Regions from separate parts of the Klebsiella planticola genome, predicted to be linked through region 2. Evidence: predicted binding sites of a transcription regulator. Region 2 holds the regulator's gene; each other region holds the start of a gene.
The links. The regulator Fur, encoded in region 2, represses iron uptake genes when iron is present. The targets are predictions, from matches to a motif close to ATAATAATGAGAACNACTATCAA.

Region 1: a site for Fur is predicted at 4,427-4,449, ahead of MC50_RS02875 (TonB-dependent receptor domain-containing protein). Genes of this name have one in related genera too.
Region 3: a site for Fur is predicted at 2,386-2,408, ahead of fes (enterochelin esterase). Genes of this name have one in related genera too.

The regions. Positions count from the first base shown of each region.
Region 1 is NZ_CP026047.1:605,786-611,605, reverse strand. Features, by position in the region: gene MC50_RS02885 (heme/hemin ABC transporter substrate-binding protein) at 1-730, opposite strand, end outside; gene MC50_RS02880 (hemin-degrading factor) at 727-1,758, opposite strand; gene MC50_RS02875 (TonB-dependent receptor domain-containing protein) at 1,943-4,312, opposite strand; gene MC50_RS02870 (SelT/SelW/SelH family protein) at 4,530-4,823, shown strand; gene MC50_RS02865 (nitrous oxide-stimulated promoter family protein) at 4,899-5,243, shown strand; gene sitD (iron/manganese ABC transporter permease subunit SitD) at 5,324-5,820, opposite strand, start outside.
Region 2 is NZ_CP026047.1:3,321,246-3,327,065, forward strand. Features, by position in the region: gene MC50_RS16015 (substrate-binding domain-containing protein) at 1-189, opposite strand, end outside; gene MC50_RS16020 (phytanoyl-CoA dioxygenase family protein) at 334-1,479, shown strand; gene fur (ferric iron uptake transcriptional regulator) at 1,542-1,994, opposite strand; gene fldA (flavodoxin FldA) at 2,287-2,817, opposite strand; gene ybfE (LexA regulated protein) at 2,967-3,260, opposite strand; gene ybfF (esterase) at 3,394-4,167, opposite strand; gene seqA (replication initiation negative regulator SeqA) at 4,351-4,899, shown strand; gene pgm (phosphoglucomutase (alpha-D-glucose-1,6-bisphosphate-dependent)) at 4,932-5,820, shown strand, end outside.
Region 3 is NZ_CP026047.1:3,196,762-3,202,581, reverse strand. Features, by position in the region: gene entF (enterobactin non-ribosomal peptide synthetase EntF) at 1-807, opposite strand, end outside; gene MC50_RS15445 (MbtH family protein) at 804-1,022, opposite strand; gene fes (enterochelin esterase) at 1,121-2,326, opposite strand; gene MC50_RS15430 (TonB-dependent siderophore receptor) at 2,584-4,824, shown strand; gene entD (enterobactin synthase subunit EntD) at 4,942-5,574, shown strand; gene MC50_RS15420 (transketolase family protein) at 5,627-5,820, opposite strand, start outside.

The DNA of each region.
Region 1 (5,820 bases), 2.7 Mb from region 2:
CCAGCACCTGTTTATGGCGACCGGCAGGCGTTTGCGCCAGCCCCGGCAGTTTCCATAAGCCGGCTTCACCGCCCATACCTTTAAGCCCGTCGGCGGAGATCACCACCAGGTCCGGCAGGCTGGCGATCACGCCTTCCTGAGACATGCTGCGATAATGGTCGAATCCCTGCATCGCGTTCTGCAGCCCGGCGGCCTGAATAGCACCATCGGCAGCAGTCTTTTGCCCGGCGACCATCGTGTTCATTCCGCCGTGGCTGAGAATAAACAGCACCCGTTTGCCGACTGGTTGCGTGGGGATCTGCGCTATCTGTGCGGCAACGGTGTGGCGCAGGGCGTCACCTTCAGCCTGCTTACCCAGCGCGTCGGCAACCGCGACGATTTTTTTATCAATCGCCGACAGATCGTTACCGCCCGGGATATTAACCACTCTTACCCGACTGTCCTCTACCTTTTGCAGGACCAGCGAAGGCTGGGCCTGCGCGCTCGCCAGGACGATCGTCGGGCGTAACGACAGGATCCCCTCGGTGTTCAACTGGCGTATATAACCGACGTCCGGCAGCGATCGCGCGGCGGCAGGCCAGGTGCTGGTACTGTCCTTAGCGACCAACTGCTGCTGTGCATCCAGGGCATAGACGATTTCTGTGACATCGCCGCCCAGAGAGATGATGCGTTCTGCGGCGGCATGCGCAAACAGGGGAAGAGCGGCAAATAACATCAGCCAGCGTTTCATGCGCTCTGTCCTTCCGTCGTCAGACGGTCAACCTGGCTACGCCATGTCGCCTGCTCCGGATGGCCTTCGCTACGCTGGCCGTATAGCTGGGCGATTTGCGTACCGTCATGGGCAAACAGCTCCACGCTGGTGACGTGGCCATCCGAGGTCGGCTTACGCGTTACCCAGACTTCATCAACACTGTCTTCACGCAGGTGCAGGGTGAAGGTGGTATTGAAGATGTTGAGCCAGCCGCGCATCGGGGCCAGCTTTTCCAGGGCGCCGGTAAAGATTTGCACGCAGCCGCGGTTGCCAACAAAAATCATGATCTCATTGCCCTCTTCGCGAATGGTTTCCAGCAGGTGCGGCAGGGCATCGTGGTCAATGCGGCAGGCCAGGTCATCGCTGACCAGGCGGAAAGCCTGCTGGCGAGAGAGGTTATATTTTCGCAACAGCCCGAAGAACTGATGGACGTCGGTCATGGCGCGCCATTCATTTTCCAGCGCCGCGCCGTCGGCGGAAGCGGCATAGCGGGGGGCATCAACGGGGCGGATAGCCAACGGTGTCGGGGCGGCATGGGTCTGCCCCGCAATCAGCGCTTCCCACGCCGTCATATCGGTTTGAGCCGTCGCATAGACTTTCAACAGCGCGTCGCCGTGATGGTCGAAGAACTGAATACTCTGGCGGCCGTTATCACTCAGGTGGAAGGCGCAGGCCCACTGGCTGAGGAACAGGCGCAGATCGAGTGCGCGCGGGTTCAGCACCAGCCCGGCATGGCCGCTAAGGTGCTGGTGGGTAAACTGGCCCACCTGCTCATGCACCGCATATTCATTACGGCAGATGCATTTGGTCTCGCCGACGCTTTCCAGTCCAGCGATGATTGCCCGCATGTCGTCCTGCAGGCGAACGGCATCGTGGCCAACGCGAGCGGCGGTTAATTCCGCTTCGCTAATGCCCATTTCAGCGGCGATATCACGGGCATATTTAGCGGAAGCCTGCGCTTTGGCGGCCTGATAGCGCTGCCACAGTTCGTTTGCGTTGTGTTGCATGATTCACATCCTTCTCTACGATGAATATCCCCGGCCGTGGCCGGGGAGCAGGTTCATCCCCGCTGTCTTTCAGCATGTTGCGAACGGGACGTTGTACTGCCGGCCTGAGTCTGCGTATCGCGACCCACGCTGCTGCTGCCGCTTGGCATGCTGAAATCCATGGGGTTTATTATTCTCCGGGCTATCAGAAATCGACGTTGACGCCCAGTTGCCAGGTCCGGCCCGGCATTGTCGCCAGCGCTTTATCGTAGGCGTCCTGATTCGTCGACGTCTCAATATTGCGGCTGCTCAGGTAATCCCAGTATTGTCGATCGGTAATGTTGTAAACGCCGCCGTTAATACGCACGTTTTTCGCCACCTGCCACCAGGCCGTCAAGTCCAGCATGCCGTAGCCAGGCACGCGCATGTATTCGCTGGAGGAGTCGGTAATGGCGGAACCCGTGTTGGTATAGCTTTCGCGGTTGGTGGCGCTGGCCTGCTTACCTTTCACGAAGGTGGCGGTCAACGCGGTCCCGTAGCGTTTCGCCGGATCGTCCCAGGCTACGCCGACGATAGCCTTCATCGGCGCCACGCTGTCGAGGTCGATATATTTGTCGCCGAGATAGCTGGATTTCGATTTCCCTTCACTATAGCCGTAGGCCAGCGTCGCGCTCAGGCCGTTAACCCCTTCAAACCAGGTGCCAAAGTTGAATTTGGCGCTGATTTCGCCGCCGTAGATATAGGCTTTATCGCGGTTTTCCGCCTGATAAATCGTATAGATATTCGACGGGACGTTGGTGAAGTGGTCCGGATTGCCGGAACGGGTGTAGCGGCTATAGGCGATGAAGTTCTTATAGCTGTTGTAGAACAGGGCGGTACGCATCGTGATCCCTTCGACCACTTCGCCTTTTAAGCCCCATTCGAAATTGTCGCTGGTTTCCGTGTTCAGATCGGTGTTACCAATCAGCGCATACTGCGCTCGTCCGGCGTAGCTGGAGCCGAGGTTCCAGGAGCCGTACAGCTGGCTGGCGTTGGGGAACTCGGCGCCGCGTTTATACTGCAGGTAGGTCATGGTACGCGGAGTGATATCGTACTGGAAGGTCAGGGACGGCAGCACCTGAGTATCGGAGTTTTTACCGTACAGGCTGGCGACGGAGGACTCCGTCAGCACGCTGCTGTTGGTGGTCAGATCGCCGAGATTCTCCGGTTTGGTGGATTGATGCACCACGCGCACGCCCGGGATCACCGCAAAGTTGTGGCTGTCGAGATCGAAGTTGATCTTATCCTGAACGAAGCCGCCAAGGGTGTAGCCCCGGCTGTCGGCTTCCGGCTGCATGATCTCGCTGTAGATACTCGGGACCGGCGACTGGCTGAACGGGCGCTGGGTTTTGGTGGTGCTGGCGTTGAGCCCGGCGCTCAGGTCGTGGCGACCAATGGATTTCGCCAGCGCGGTCTGAATACCCCAGGTGTCGGTATCGTAGTCAGAGTTGACCGTTTCCATCGATCCGGTGGTGCTGTCCGGCATCCAGGTCCAGTCATGGGCCTCGGTGTGCTGGTAGTAGACTTTGGTCGACATACTGTCGAGATAGTCATTCATTGGCGTCCAGTCGTCTTTCAGACTGATGCCCCAGCGACGAGTCTGGCTGGTCTGGTTGGCATCGCCAATGATGCTGTTGCCGCTGCTATCCCAGCTGTCAAAGTGGGTGTGGTTGGTTTTATGGTAGTAGTCGAGCGTGCTGGTCAGCTTGTGTTCATCATTTGGCTGCCAGATGCCGGAGGCCATAAAGGCATCGGAGTGCCAGTTGGCCGGATAGGCGTCAATCTTATCGCTGTTATTTTGGGTTTCCTGGCCGTCGCGGCGGCTGTAGACGAAAATGCCGCGTAGGGTTTCATCTCCGCCGGCCACCGTCACGCCGTTATGCCAGCTGCGGTCGGCAGAGTCGTAGCCGCTCCGGTAGCCGAAGGCGCTGGTTTTTCCCGGGCGCAGATAATCATCGGCAGATTTCGGCTGGAAGGAGACGTTGCCGCCGATAGAGGTGTTGGCGGTTTCAGTCGAGGTGGCACCGGACTGAATATCGATGCTGCCGTACATATACGGGTCGATGTAATCGCGACCGATGCCAAACGTATTCAGGCCGGCACGGCCGACGTAGCCGCGCCCGGTCGCATCCGGCTGCGCGATGCCGTCGACATCAATCCCGACGCGGTTGCTTTCCAGCCCGCGAATGTTATAACCGGTATAGCCGCCGCGGTCGAAGCCGCTTTTACCATTACCCGAGCCGCCGCTGGCGCCGGTCGCGCCGATCAGCGGTTCGTAACGCATGACGGAACCAAAATCTTTGGCCCCTTTGTCCTGTAGCTCCTGCGCGCTGACCGAATGTTCGCTGCCGGCTTTGAGCAGGGGAGCGGGTGCGGTGACGGTCATCTGCTCGGAGCTATCCGATGAGGTGTCGCTGGTGGTGGTGTGTGCGGTGGTATCAGCTGCCCCGGCGGTCGTCTGATAGATTGCTGCAAGCAACGAAGTCACCAGCAGGCTTTTCTTAAACCAGGCCGGTGATTGAGTGGATTTGTACATAGTAGCCACGCCTTGATAATTATTAGTATCGGCTCACGCGTTACTTCCAGATTTGCAGGAGAGTCCCGTTGCTTCCGTTAGCGGACTCTGTTTCTCCATGATTATTGATTGCGAATGGTAATGATAGGTATTATCGTTTGCAACAAAATAATCATGTATTCCCCATTTAATCTGCAATTTGTTTACAATCAGCCCTTTTAGATACAGCGAGAAAGTCATGAGTCACAAAGCCGCGATTACGATCAACTACTGCTCTCAATGCAACTGGATGCTGCGCGCCAGCTGGATGGCTCAGGAGCTGCTGCATACGTTCAGTACCGATATCGGCTCGGTCACTCTGGTCCCGGGCACCGGCGGCATCTTCACCATTACCGTCGACGACGTACAAATCTGGGACCGCAAGCAGGATGAGGGTTTCCCGGATGCGGCTGAACTCAAGCGCCGGGTACGGGATGTCTGTTTCCCGGAGAAGTCGCTGGGCCACCTCGATAAGTCTGCCGATCCGGCGTAAGCGAGAGGGGAAAACGGCTGCGCCAGAGATCATAAAGGTGTATTATTTTTGCATCTTTATTGATGGGGAAGCGCAATGGCGGGTCAACGCATCGACCGGGAAAAAAAGACTATCCGCAGCATGATTTCGCTCTATCAGCGCCGCTGCCCGGACGCGCAGGCTGACGTGGAGCATTACCAGGCGCTGAACGCCTATGCCGATAAGCGGCTGGATAAATGCGTGTTTGGCGAAGAGAAGCCGGCCTGTAAGCAGTGCCCGGTCCACTGCTACCAGCCGGCAAAACGCGAAGAAATGAAGCAGATCATGCGCTGGGCGGGGCCGCGAATGCTCTGGCGTCACCCGATTCTGACGATTCGCCACCTGATTGATGACCGGCGTCCCGTGCCGGAGCTTCCGGAAAAATACCGGCCTAAAAAGTAGCGGTGGCTTTCCCGGCTTGCGCAGCGCTTAGCCGGGCGACAATGCGTGCGGTCTGTCGGTACGGTCGCCCGGGTAAGGCGTCAGCCGCTACCCGGGGTCTCTGCGGACGTCGCCTGGGTTTGATTGTCGCGAACCGACGTCCAGACAAAGGTGATAATAAACAGCGCGGTAAACAACACCACGATGGTCGGCGCCGGGGCACTATCAAGGTAAAACGATAGCCACACGCCGCCCAGCGAACAGCTTACGGCAATCGCCACCGCCAGCAGCAGCGCGCTGATAAAACGCCGGGTCAGCAGCAGAGCAATGGCCCCGGGAGCAATCAGCAGCGAGATTGACAAAATAATCCCCACCGCTTTGAGCGTCGCCACGATGGTCAGGGCAATCATGCACAGCAGTCCGTAGTGCAGCAGGCCGCAGCGTAATCCGCTGGCTTTAGCCTGATGCGGATCGAAGGCGTGTAGCAGAAAGTCGCGCCACTTTAGCCCGATAATCAGCGCAATCACCAGGGCAATCGTCGACGTTTGCCCAATATCGCTGGCGGAAATCCCCAACATATCGCCAAACAGAATATGGT
Region 2 (5,820 bases):
GACATCGAAATAGATCGTTCTTCCCTGGGCGAGCCCGGACTTTTGCAGCAGTTCCAGATCGGCCAGAGCCTGCTGAATGCGATGCAGCGTTTGCGGGTGTACCTGCCCCCGATGATGTAGCGCCCGGTCGATCGTGGCGAGACTCAGTCCTGACTGAGCGGCTATCTGCTTTTGGGTAAATTTTGCCATCGATCACATGAGGTTTTTATGAGGTGTTTTTGAGGTTCTTGATGTGGAGTCTAGCTGCTAAGTTATTTCTTAACAACGTTCGTTTTCGAGACGTTGAACAAAAAAATAACCGCCGTCTGGCACCCTTACCCCGTGGAGCTACTCATGACATCGCAATATTTTGTCCGACCCGATCGGGCCTCAGTTGAGGATTTCAACATCTTCTGTCAGCAGCAGGTGAACAAACAAGACTATCCGCTGGTCAGCGAAGTCGCTGAGGAAGTTCTGATTTACGACCATGACGTGTTAGCGCAGGCCGCGGCGACCAATAAACATGCGGTATTAAGCGAGCTACATCAGGGGCTCTCTTACGGTCCCGGCGTGCTGGTGGTACGCGGGCTTTATCAGGATATGGATGTCATCGACCGCGCTTCGGCGGTGTTTGAAACCATCATGGCCGATGAGTCTCGCACCCGGGTTCAGGCTGACCACTTTTCTCGCGCGGGGAACAATGGCCGGATCTGGAATGCGTTACAAAAGCTGGCGGAGCGTAGCCCGCAGACCTTCTGCGACTACTATGCTAATGAAATGCTTGGGTTAATTTGTCAGGCGTGGTTGGGACCTGCGTGGCGAATGACCGCTCAGGTTAACCAGGTACGCCCTGGCGGCGAAGCGCAGCAGCCCCATCGCGATTATCATCTCGGCTTTCAGCAGGGCGAGTTTGTTGCCGAGTTTCCCATCCCTGCGCAGATTCTGTCGCAGTATTTGACGTTACAAGGGGCGGTTGCGCACAGCGATATGCCGCTGGCGTCAGGGCCTACGCGCCTGCTGCCGTTTTCGCATCAGTATGAGCTCGGCTATATGGCCTACCGCCAGCCGGAGTTCGTCGACTACTTTAACCAGCACTATGTTCAGTTGCCGTTGCAAAAAGGCGACGGGCTGTTTTTTAACCCGGCGTTGTTTCATGCCGCCGGGAACAACACGACGACTGATCATGTTCGCACCGCTAATCTTTTGCAGATCTCCTCGGCGTTCGGCGTCCCGATGGAAGATGTGAACCATGAGCTGGTGTTGAAAAAAATCTATCCCCAGCTTCAGGACGGACAATATCGCGCGGGCGATTTTCAGGCGCTAATTGCCGTGGCTGCCCGGGGCTACTCATTCCCCACCAATCTTGATACCGACCCGCCATTAGGTGGAATGGTCCCGAAAACCCAACAGACTCTGGTGCGGGAAGCGCTGGCAAACCGGTGGGATGAGGAACAGTTTACTCGTGCTCTCGACGAGCATACCGCGCGCAGAAAAGGGTAGGCGTTTGCACATAAAAAAAGCCAACCGTCAGGTTGGCTTTTTGCGGTCCGCGCGGTGGGAAATTACTTTTCCAGCGCGTCGTGTGCATGTTCATCTTCGCGGCAGTCGCCTTCCGCACAGTGGCCGTAAAGATACAGGCTGTGGTTGGTCAGACGGATGCCATGGCGGTGGGCGATTTCACGCTGACGCGCTTCGATAGACTCATCGCTGAATTCGATCACTTTGCCACAATCGAGGCAAATAAGGTGATCGTGATGGTGCTGCTGGGTCAGTTCGAAAACAGATTTACCGCCTTCGAAGTTGTGACGAGTCACAATGCCAGCATCATCAAACTGGTTCAGCACGCGATAAACAGTAGCGAGACCAATTTCTTCACCCATGTCGATCAGGCGCTTGTATAAATCTTCCGCACTGACGTGATGGTTATCCGGTTCCTGCAGGACTTCCAGGATCTTTAATCGTGGAAGTGTGACTTTCAGGCCAGCCTTCTTTAATGCGGTATTGTTGTCAGTCATGCGGAATCTGTCCTGTTGCTAAACGATCTACTTCCATCAGCGGAAGTAATACAGAGAATCACCCGATGCAATGCGTCTCATTATAGAACTGCCATCGTTAAATGAAAACTGCAAGTATCGGGCCTTGTATGCTGTCAAAAACGAGGTCCCAGCTACAAACTGCGTCACCTGACCTCGTTAAATCAGAGGACATTGTACAGATATGTGATTAAAAGTTAAAAACTTGTAGCTATTAGTTTGATTGCTTCTATCTATTAATGCGGCGAAATTTAACGGTAACGCCGCACAATCATCAGGCGTTTTTGATTTCTTCGAGATGCAGCTCTTCAGAGACCTGCTTAACCCACTTAGTCACGCGTTCGTTGGTCAGCTCCGGCTGGCGGTCTTCATCGATAGCCAGACCGACGAAGTGATCGTCATCCGCCAGGCCTTTAGAAGCTTCAAAATGATAGCCCGCAGTCGGCCAGTGGCCAACGATGGTGGCGCCGCGCGGTTCAATGATGTCGCGGATGGTGCCCAGCGCGTCACAGAAGTATTCCGCGTAGTCTTCCTGATCGCCGCAGCCAAACAGCGCAACCAGTTTACCGTTAAAGTCGACCTCTTCCAGCGTCGGGAAAAAGTCATCCCAGTCGCACTGAGCTTCACCGTAGTACCAGGTCGGAATGCCGAGCAGCAGGATGTCGTAGGCTTCCAGATCTTCTTTGCTGCTCTTGGCAATGTCGTGAACATCAGCAACATCTTTACCAAGCTGCTTCTGAATCATTTTTGCAATATTCTCGGTGTTGCCCGTGTCGCTGCCAAAAAAGATGCCGATGATTGCCATGAGTAAAATAACCTCTTGAAACTTAATGATGTGGTAGTGGCGTAATGCCCGCAGATAACGGCAATCATAGCAGAACAGGAGAGGGCGCGGAAACAGCAATCACGCCCGACTGCACACTCTGCTACATGAAAGTGTTTTTTTGAGGATTTTCAGGCTTTATCCCGGCTGTGCAGGGTTGCCAGCTGGTTCATCAGCATCTCTTCGATCAAATCGCTGCGGTTCATATTGCGAGCTTCCGCCAGTTCGTTGAGCGCATCAACCGCTTCAGCGTTGAGTTTTAACTCCACACGCTTCAGGCCGCGAACTTTATCGCGTTTGAGCTGATTGCGTTTATTTATGCGCAGTTGTTCATCGCGCGAAAGCGGATTGGTCTTTGGTCTACCCGGGCGACGCTCGGTTGCGAACAAATCTAATGTCGTACGGTCCGTTTGTTCTTTTGCCATGATTCAGAGTGACTTCGGGGAAACAAGTTGCCGGGCTATAGCCGACACAGATAGCGCGCCATAATACATCAGGCGAACCGCTGCGCCAACGACCGCGGGCATTCTGCAGCGCGGTCGGGCAGTTTTTAGCCAGTTAAGCCTGCAAAGCGGTCAGATAGCGACGAATGGCGCGCAGGACGGCTTCCGGTTTCTCCGCATGTACCCAGTGGCCGGCGCCGGCGATGACGTGCGCCCGCGCCTGTGGGAACTGGGCGAGCAGGGTATCGCGATAGTCATCGGTGACGTAGGGGGAGTTGCCTCCCGGGATGAACAGGGTTGGATGAGGCCAGGCAGGAACCGTTTGCCAGCCCACGATGTGCGGATATTGATCCCATAACACCGGCACGTTGAAGCGCCACTGGCCATCAACGAAGGATTTCAGCAGAAACTGAATCACGCCTTCTTCCTGTAGATGTTCGCGCATCACCGTGGCCGCCTGCTGACGGGACGCGGCGCCGGCGTCGGTGACGGCATTGATGGCGTTGAAAATTTCATCATGACGGCGCACGTGATAGTCCACCGGAGCAATATCAATGGCGACCAGGCCTGCGATGCGCTCCGGCGCCAGCGCGGTGAGCGCCATGACCGCTTTTCCGCCCATCGAATGACCAATAAAGGTGGCTTTCTCTATCTGCCGATCGTCAAGAGTATCGAGCAGATCCTGCGCCATCGCCGCGTAGGTCATCTCCGGCGAACGGGGAGAAAGACCGTGGTTACGCATATCAACCTGCAAAATATCGTAGTCGTTCACCAGGTCGCGGGCGAGGATGCCCAGGTTGTCGAGACTGCCAAACAGACCGTGGACCAGGACAACCGGGGAATTATTGTGCGGATTTTGTGCAGATTGCGTGCGGCTATTTAATTTCATGGCAAAGTTCTTTTTTTCGCTTCGTCGGGTTAGGGTATTATGTTGGACATTCTGCCATCCGGCTGCAAGACCCAGAGCTATCTGAGTTTTACCGCCATCCTGGTTTGACGCTATCCGCGGTCAGGATTTGTCCTTATAATCCTGACAACTTGTATTCAGAATAAGATATCGCACTGGATTAAGATGAAAACAATTGAAGTTGATGATGATCTCTATCGCTATATTGCCAGCCACACCCAGCATATTGGCGAGAGTGCATCCGACATTTTACGGCGCATGCTGAAATTTTCCGCCGTTTCCCAGACTGCCGCACCGGCTGTAAAAACCGCGCCGGCGCCGGCAGCGACGCCTGCCGTCGAAGCGAAGCCCGTGAATCCGGCGAAAGATAAAGTCCGCGCGATGCGCGAGCTGCTGTTATCTGATGAATACGCCGAACAAAAACGCGCGGTGAACCGCTTCATGCTGGTCCTGACCACGCTGTACTCCTTAGATAACAAAGCGTTTGCTGAGGCCACCGAGTCTCTGCACGGGCGCACCCGCGTTTACTTTGCCGAAGATTCGCGGATCCTGCTAAAAAGTGGTAACCAGACCAAACCCAAACAGGTTCCTGGTACACCGTGGTGGGTTATCACCAATACGAATACCGGTCGTAAGTGCAGCATGATCGAACACATCATGCAGTCGATGCAGTTCCCAGCGGAATTAATTGAGAAGGTCTGCGGCACGATCTAGTTTTATTCACCTTGCATCAGAAGGATCAGGCAATGGCAATCGATAAGCGTGCGGGTCAGCCTGCACAACAGAGTGATTTGATTAACGTCGCTCAGCTGACCGCGCAGTACTACGTACTGAAGCCGGAAGCGGGCAACGCGGAGCATGCGGTGAAGTTTGGCACCTCTGGCCATCGTGGCAGCGCAGGGCGCCATAACTTCAATGAGCAGCATATTCTGGCGATCGCTCAGGCGATTGCGGAAGACCGCGCGAAGAACGGGATTACCGGTCCCTGCTACGTGGGTAAAGATACCCACGCGCTCTCCGAACCGGCCTTTATTTCGGTTCTGGAAGTGCTGGCAGCCAACGGCGTTGATGTTATCGTGCAGGAAAACAACGGTTTCACCCCGACGCCGGCCATTTCCAATGCCATCCTGGTGCACAACAAAAAAGGCGGTCCGCTGGCGGACGGCATCGTGATTACGCCGTCGCATAACCCGCCGGAAGATGGCGGTATCAAGTACAATCCGCCGAACGGCGGCCCGGCGGATACCAACGTCACCAAAGTGGTCGAGAATCGCGCTAACGAACTGCTGGCCTCGGGTCTGCAGGGCGTCAGGCGCCTCTCCCTCGACGCGGCACTGGCATCCGGTCATGTCAAAGAGCAGGATCTGGTGCAGCCGTTTATCGAAGGACTGGCGGATATCGTCGACATGGCGGCGATTCAGAAAGCCGGCCTGAAGCTCGGTGTCGATCCGTTAGGGGGTTCCGGTATCGAATACTGGAAACGCATCGCCGAGTACTACAAACTCGATCTGACTATCGTCAACGATCACGTCGATCAAACCTTCCGCTTTATGCACCTTGATAAAGACGGCGCCATTCGCATGGACTGCTCTTCGGAGTGCGCGATGGCAGGGCTGCTGGCGCTGCGCGATAAGT
Region 3 (5,820 bases), 120 kb from region 2:
ATAATCCATGCGGCTGCATAAACGGCCGAGCCACAGGGTGGTCAGCGCCAACGCCAGATCGGCTCGCTGGCACTGCGGTGCGCCGGCGGCCAGGCGGCTGAACAGGCTGGCATCCAGATCCAGCTTCAGACGCCAGATATCGCTACTGGTCGCCCGCCCCGCCAGCGGCGCAGCAGAGAGCGACGCCGGTGACGGCAGGGCTTTGCGCTGTTCCATCCAGAACGCTTTATCGCGCTGCCAGGCCTCACTGCCGTAGTAGCGCTGATACTCTTCAACAACCTCAGCGAAAGGGGTAAATGGCGACGCCGGCGTCGCCTCCCCACGTTGCCAGGCGCGATAAATTGCCGCGATCTGGCGGGTAATAGCGGGGAAACTGAAGCCATCTACCAGCAAATGATGATAACGCTGATACCAGTACCAGCAGTCATCCGCCACGCGCAGCAGCTGGTGACAAACCAGCGGATTGCCGCCATCCACGCGTAAATTCTGCCCGAGGTCGGCCTGCATTATCGCCAGCGCGGCGTCGTGCGGATCGCGCGCCTCGCGCAGATCGCAATAGTCAGGTTCGGCAAAAGCGCGCTGCTCATCGACCCATTGCCAGGCTTCGCCGTTATCTTCGCAAAAGCGCATGCTGAGGGTGTCGGCCTGCGTCAGACCGGTGACGATCGCCCGTCCCAACAGCGCCGGGTCCAGGTTGCCGCGCAGCTCGACATAGTGGGCGACACTCCATGCGCCGGGCAGCGTAGAGAGGCGCTCCGCCATCCAGATCCCAGGCTGCGCCGCGACCAGCGGTAAACGAGTGCTCATGTCCGGCTCCTTGAGGTTGCATAGTGGGCAGGGGTAAGGGTTGACCAGTTCGCCGCCAGCCAGCTGTTGCACGCCTCTAAGGACTGCGGCGGGCATTCCACTACCCAGCCTTGCGGCAGCGCGCAGTGGTGCGGCCACAGGCTGTACTGCTGTTGTTCGTTGCGCAAAATGTAAAACTGCCCTTGCGGATTATCGAAGGGGTTGCTGAATTGCATACCAAACTCCTGTCTTTACTCGCCATCCTCCTGTCGGCTTTCGCCCTGGCTAGCGCCTCGGGGTATGCGGAAGGATGTTGAGTCTGAAGCGCACTTTGTTATTGCGCGCGGCTCAACGGCTGCCAGAGCTGGATGAGCCCAGCCGTCAGCCCACCGCGCCAGCAAAGCGCATCGTGCCCGCCGTCAACCTGACGCCAGAAAATCGTCTGCTGTGTCTGCTGTAGTTGTGTTAAAAGCGCCTGATTGGCGCGAAAAATAAGCGGCTCACGCTCCCCGGCTTCCAGCCAGATTCGCAGCCCGTGGGGGCGGAGCACTCCCTGGCTCAGGCGTTCGATCAGCAGGCCGGTTTGCGCGCCGCCGCGATGCGGCCACCAGTAGGAGCCAGACTGGCTCAGCACGCAGCCAAAGCGCTGCGGCCAGTAGAGCGCGGCAAACATCGCCGCCAGGCCGCCAAAACTCTGACCGGCGACCACGGTACGATCGGCGCGGTCGCTAAAAGGCGCGATTTGCTGTACCCGAGGCAATAGTTCTTCCTGCACCGCCAGCCAGAAATCGGCGTTACAGGGCAGCTCCCGACTCCGGTGTTCGTTATCGATGACATCAATCAGCAGGTAGACCGCTGGCGGCAGCTTTGCCTCGCGCGTCAGCCCGGCCAGTGCGGACCAAACCGGCATACTCTCGGCCCAGAACTGGCCATCAAGCAGCACCGCCAGCGGACGCTCTGCGGCAACGGCCTCTCCGGTGGTGTAAACCCATATCCGCCGCGTATTACCCAGTCGGGCGCTGTGCCATTCAATGCACACCGGCGGTTGATAAGGCGCATTACGCAGCGACCAGCCCGGTTGTTCCGGTGCCAGCGGCAGCTCCAGCGCCGAAACGGCGTGGCCGCGCCCGCCTTTCCAGCTTTGTGGGTTTAACGGATCGGCTATCGCCCGCGGCAGCAGTCTGCGCCAGCCTTCCCGCAGCAGCGTGCGGTCCGGGCTGCCGCCGTTGAAAATCTCAGGGGCAAAATCGTCATCGCGATCGGAGGGAATAAAGCAGTAGCTGCCGCGCCAGGCGGGAGACAGCGTGGTTTGCCATTGCCAGGCATCGGTGCCGGGCACGCGCTTGAGGGTTTGCGGTACGGCATTTTGATGATGGTCGGTGACGCCGGTGATGTAAATCCACACCCGCTTCGTCAACGAGGTCTCTTCGCTGCCCGCCGGATCCCGCCACCAGAAGGTCACCCGGTAGCTATCGCCAACGGTCTCGGCCTGCGGACCGAAGATCCCCTGCCACCAGTCATCACTTCCTGTCATTAACATTCCGTCATTAACCCTATGTTTACCGTGATTTTTCTCAATAAACGTAATTTTTATTGATAATATTATTGATAACTATTTGCATTTGCAATAGCGTATTACCGCACTTTGGGAAGAGTCACTTCTAATTACACATGTCAGAAAGGGCCATTTGGTCAGCGATGGAATGCCTTCGCCCTCTACTGACCACATTTCTGCCGCCTCCCCTCCCGGTGGGAAGGGGTTCCAGGGGCATGCGGCAACGGAAAGCAGGACGTAAAATGAATAACAAGATCAAATCCTTGACCTTGCTGGTCAATCTGGGAATTTATGGGGTTGCCTTCCCGCTGTGTGCGGAAGAGACCCTCGACAGTAAAAAAGCGGCCACCGAAGAGACGATGGTGGTCACTGCCGCCGAACAAAACCTGCAGGCGCCGGGCGTATCGACGATCACCGCCGAGGAAATTCGTAAACGTCCCCCCGCTCGCGATGTCTCCGAAATTATCCGCACCATGCCGGGCGTTAACCTGACCGGCAACTCCACCAGCGGCCAGCGCGGGAATAACCGCCAGATTGATATCCGCGGCATGGGCCCGGAAAATACCCTGATCCTGATTGATGGCAAACCGGTCACCAGCCGTAACTCCATCCGCCTGGGCTGGCGCGGCGAGCGCGATACCCGCGGCGATACCAACTGGGTCCCACCGGAGCTGATTGAGCGCATTGAAGTCATTCGTGGACCGGCTGCGGTCCGCTACGGCAACGGCGCCGCAGGCGGCGTGGTCAATATCATCACCAAAAAAGGTGATAACGAGTGGCACGGTTCGTGGAACACCTACATGAACGCCCCGGAGCACAAAGATGAAGGCTCCACCAAACGCACCAACTTCAGTCTGAACGGCCCGCTGGGCGGCGATTTCAGCTTCCGCCTGTTGGGCAACCTCGATAAAACCCAGGCCGATGCCTGGGATATCAACCAGGGCCATCAGTCAGAACGTACCGGTATTTACGCCGATACGCTACCGGCCGGCCGTGAAGGGGTAGAGAACAAAAATATCAACGGCGTCGTGCGCTGGGATTTTGCGCCGATGAACTCGCTGGAGTTTGAGGCGGGCTACAGCCGCCAGGGCAACCTGTACGCCGGGGATACGCAGAACACCAATACTAACGATCTGGTGAAAAAGAACTACGGCAAAGAGACCAACCGTCTCTATCGCCAGACCTACTCGGTGACCTGGAACGGCGGCTGGGATAACGGCATCACCACCAGCAACTGGGCGCAGTACGAGCACACCCGCAACTCGCGTAAAGGCGAAGGCCTGGCCGGGGGTACGGAAGGGATTTTCAGCAGCGATCAATTCTCTGATATCGACCTGTCCGACGTGATGCTGCACAGTGAAGTCAGCGTTCCGTTCGACCTGTGGGTCAATCAGAACCTGACGCTGGGTACCGAATGGAACCAGCAGCGGATGAAGGATCTGGCCTCCAACACCCAGACCTTTATGGGCGGCGACATTCCGGGTTCAACCAGCACTGGCCGCAGCCCGTATTCTCAGGCGGAGATCTTCTCGCTGTTTGCCGAAGACAACATCGAGCTGACCGACTCCACCATGCTGACCCCGGCGCTGCGCTTTGACCACCACAGCATTGTGGGGAACAACTGGAGCCCGTCGCTTAACCTGTCCCAGGGGCTCGGGGATGACTTCACCCTGAAAATGGGCATCGGCCGCGCCTATAAAGCGCCAAGCCTGTACCAGACCAACCCGAACTACATTCTGTACAGTAAAGGCCAGGGCTGTTACGCCAGTGCAACCGGCACCGGTTGCTATATGATGGGTAACGAAGACCTGAAAGCGGAAACCAGCATCAACAAAGAGATCGGCCTTGAGTTTAAACGCGACGGCTGGCTGGCCGGGGTGACCTGGTTCCGTAACGACTACCGCAACAAGATTGAAGCCGGCTATGCGCCGATCTCCCAGACCGGTACCGGTAAAGTGAAAACCGATATTTACCAGTGGGAAAACGTACCGAAAGCGGTGGTAGAAGGCCTGGAAGGGACATTGAACGTCCCGGTTAGCGAAACCGTTAACTGGACCAACAACATCACCTATATGCTGCAGAGTAAGAACAAAGAGACCGGCGATCGTCTGTCGATTATTCCGGAGTATACGCTGAACTCAACGCTGAGCTGGCAGATATACCAGGATGTTTCCGTGCAGTCGACCTTCACCTGGTACGGCAAGCAGGAACCGAAGAAGTATAACTACAAAGGTCAGCCGGTAACCGGCAGCGAGAAGAACGAGGTGAGTCCGTACAGCATCCTCGGCCTGAGCGCGACCTGGGACGTCACCAAATACGTCAGCCTGACCGGCGGCGTGGATAACGTCTTCGACAAGCGCCACTGGCGCGCGGGTAATGCCCAGACCACCGGCGGCGATACCGGTTATATGTACGGCGCGGGCGCCGAGACCTATAACGAATCGGGCCGGACCTGGTATATGAGCGTCAACACGCAGTTCTGATTACGCGCCTGAAGACCAGGCCGTTCTCTCCCCCGGAGGACGGCCTGGCTATCTGGCCTCCTGACAGGACCACGACAAAGCTATCCCCTCGCCTGCATCCTGACGTAGGATGACCCTATGCAAACGACACACTCGACTTTTCTTTTTGCCGGCCATCGGCTGCATCAGATTGATTTCGACCCGGCCACCTTTGCGCCTCACGATATCCTGTGGCTCCCCCACCATCAGCAGCTCGAAAATTGCGGCCGGAAACGGCAGATGGAACATCTTGCCGGGCGTATCGCGGCGGCCTGCGCCCTGAAAGCTGTTGGCATAAAAGGCGTTCCCGGAACAGGTGACCAGCGGCAGCCGCTGTGGCCTGTCCCCTGGTCTGGCAGCATCAGCCACTGCGACACCCGCGCGCTGGCCGTCGTCGCCGCCCGACCGGTTGGTATCGACATCGAAAACGTGCTCACCCCCGCGCTGGCGACGGAGCTGGAGAGCAGTATTATCAGCCCGACCGAACGCGCGGTGCTGAAGGCGAGCGGACTGCCCTTCGAATTGGCTCTGACGCTGGCTTTTTCGGCGAAAGAGAGCGGGTTTAAGGCCCTGCCTCTCACGCAACAGTCAGGGACAGGGTTTATGCACTTTCGGATAACCGACATTCAGGGCGAGGTCGTCACTTTGTGGACTGAGCAGCAGATGTACCAGGTGCATTGGATGGCGGTTGAGCCCTGCGTCATCACGCTTTGCCAAACGCAATACCGGTAATAAAGGAAGAACCCGCGCGGTCAGAGCCGCACGGGGGAAACGCCATGCTGGCTCAACACATCGTTTTCGCGAGGGCGATAATAGCCTGGGCATCAAAACCGTGGTGCTGGCGCATCCAGCCACGATCCGCCGCCGCCGCATATTCGCCATCAGGAATACCCAGCCGTTTCAGCGGAATACCGATACCAGCCTCCGCCATAACCTCTGCGACCAGGCTTCCCAGACCACCGTTCACATTATGCTCTT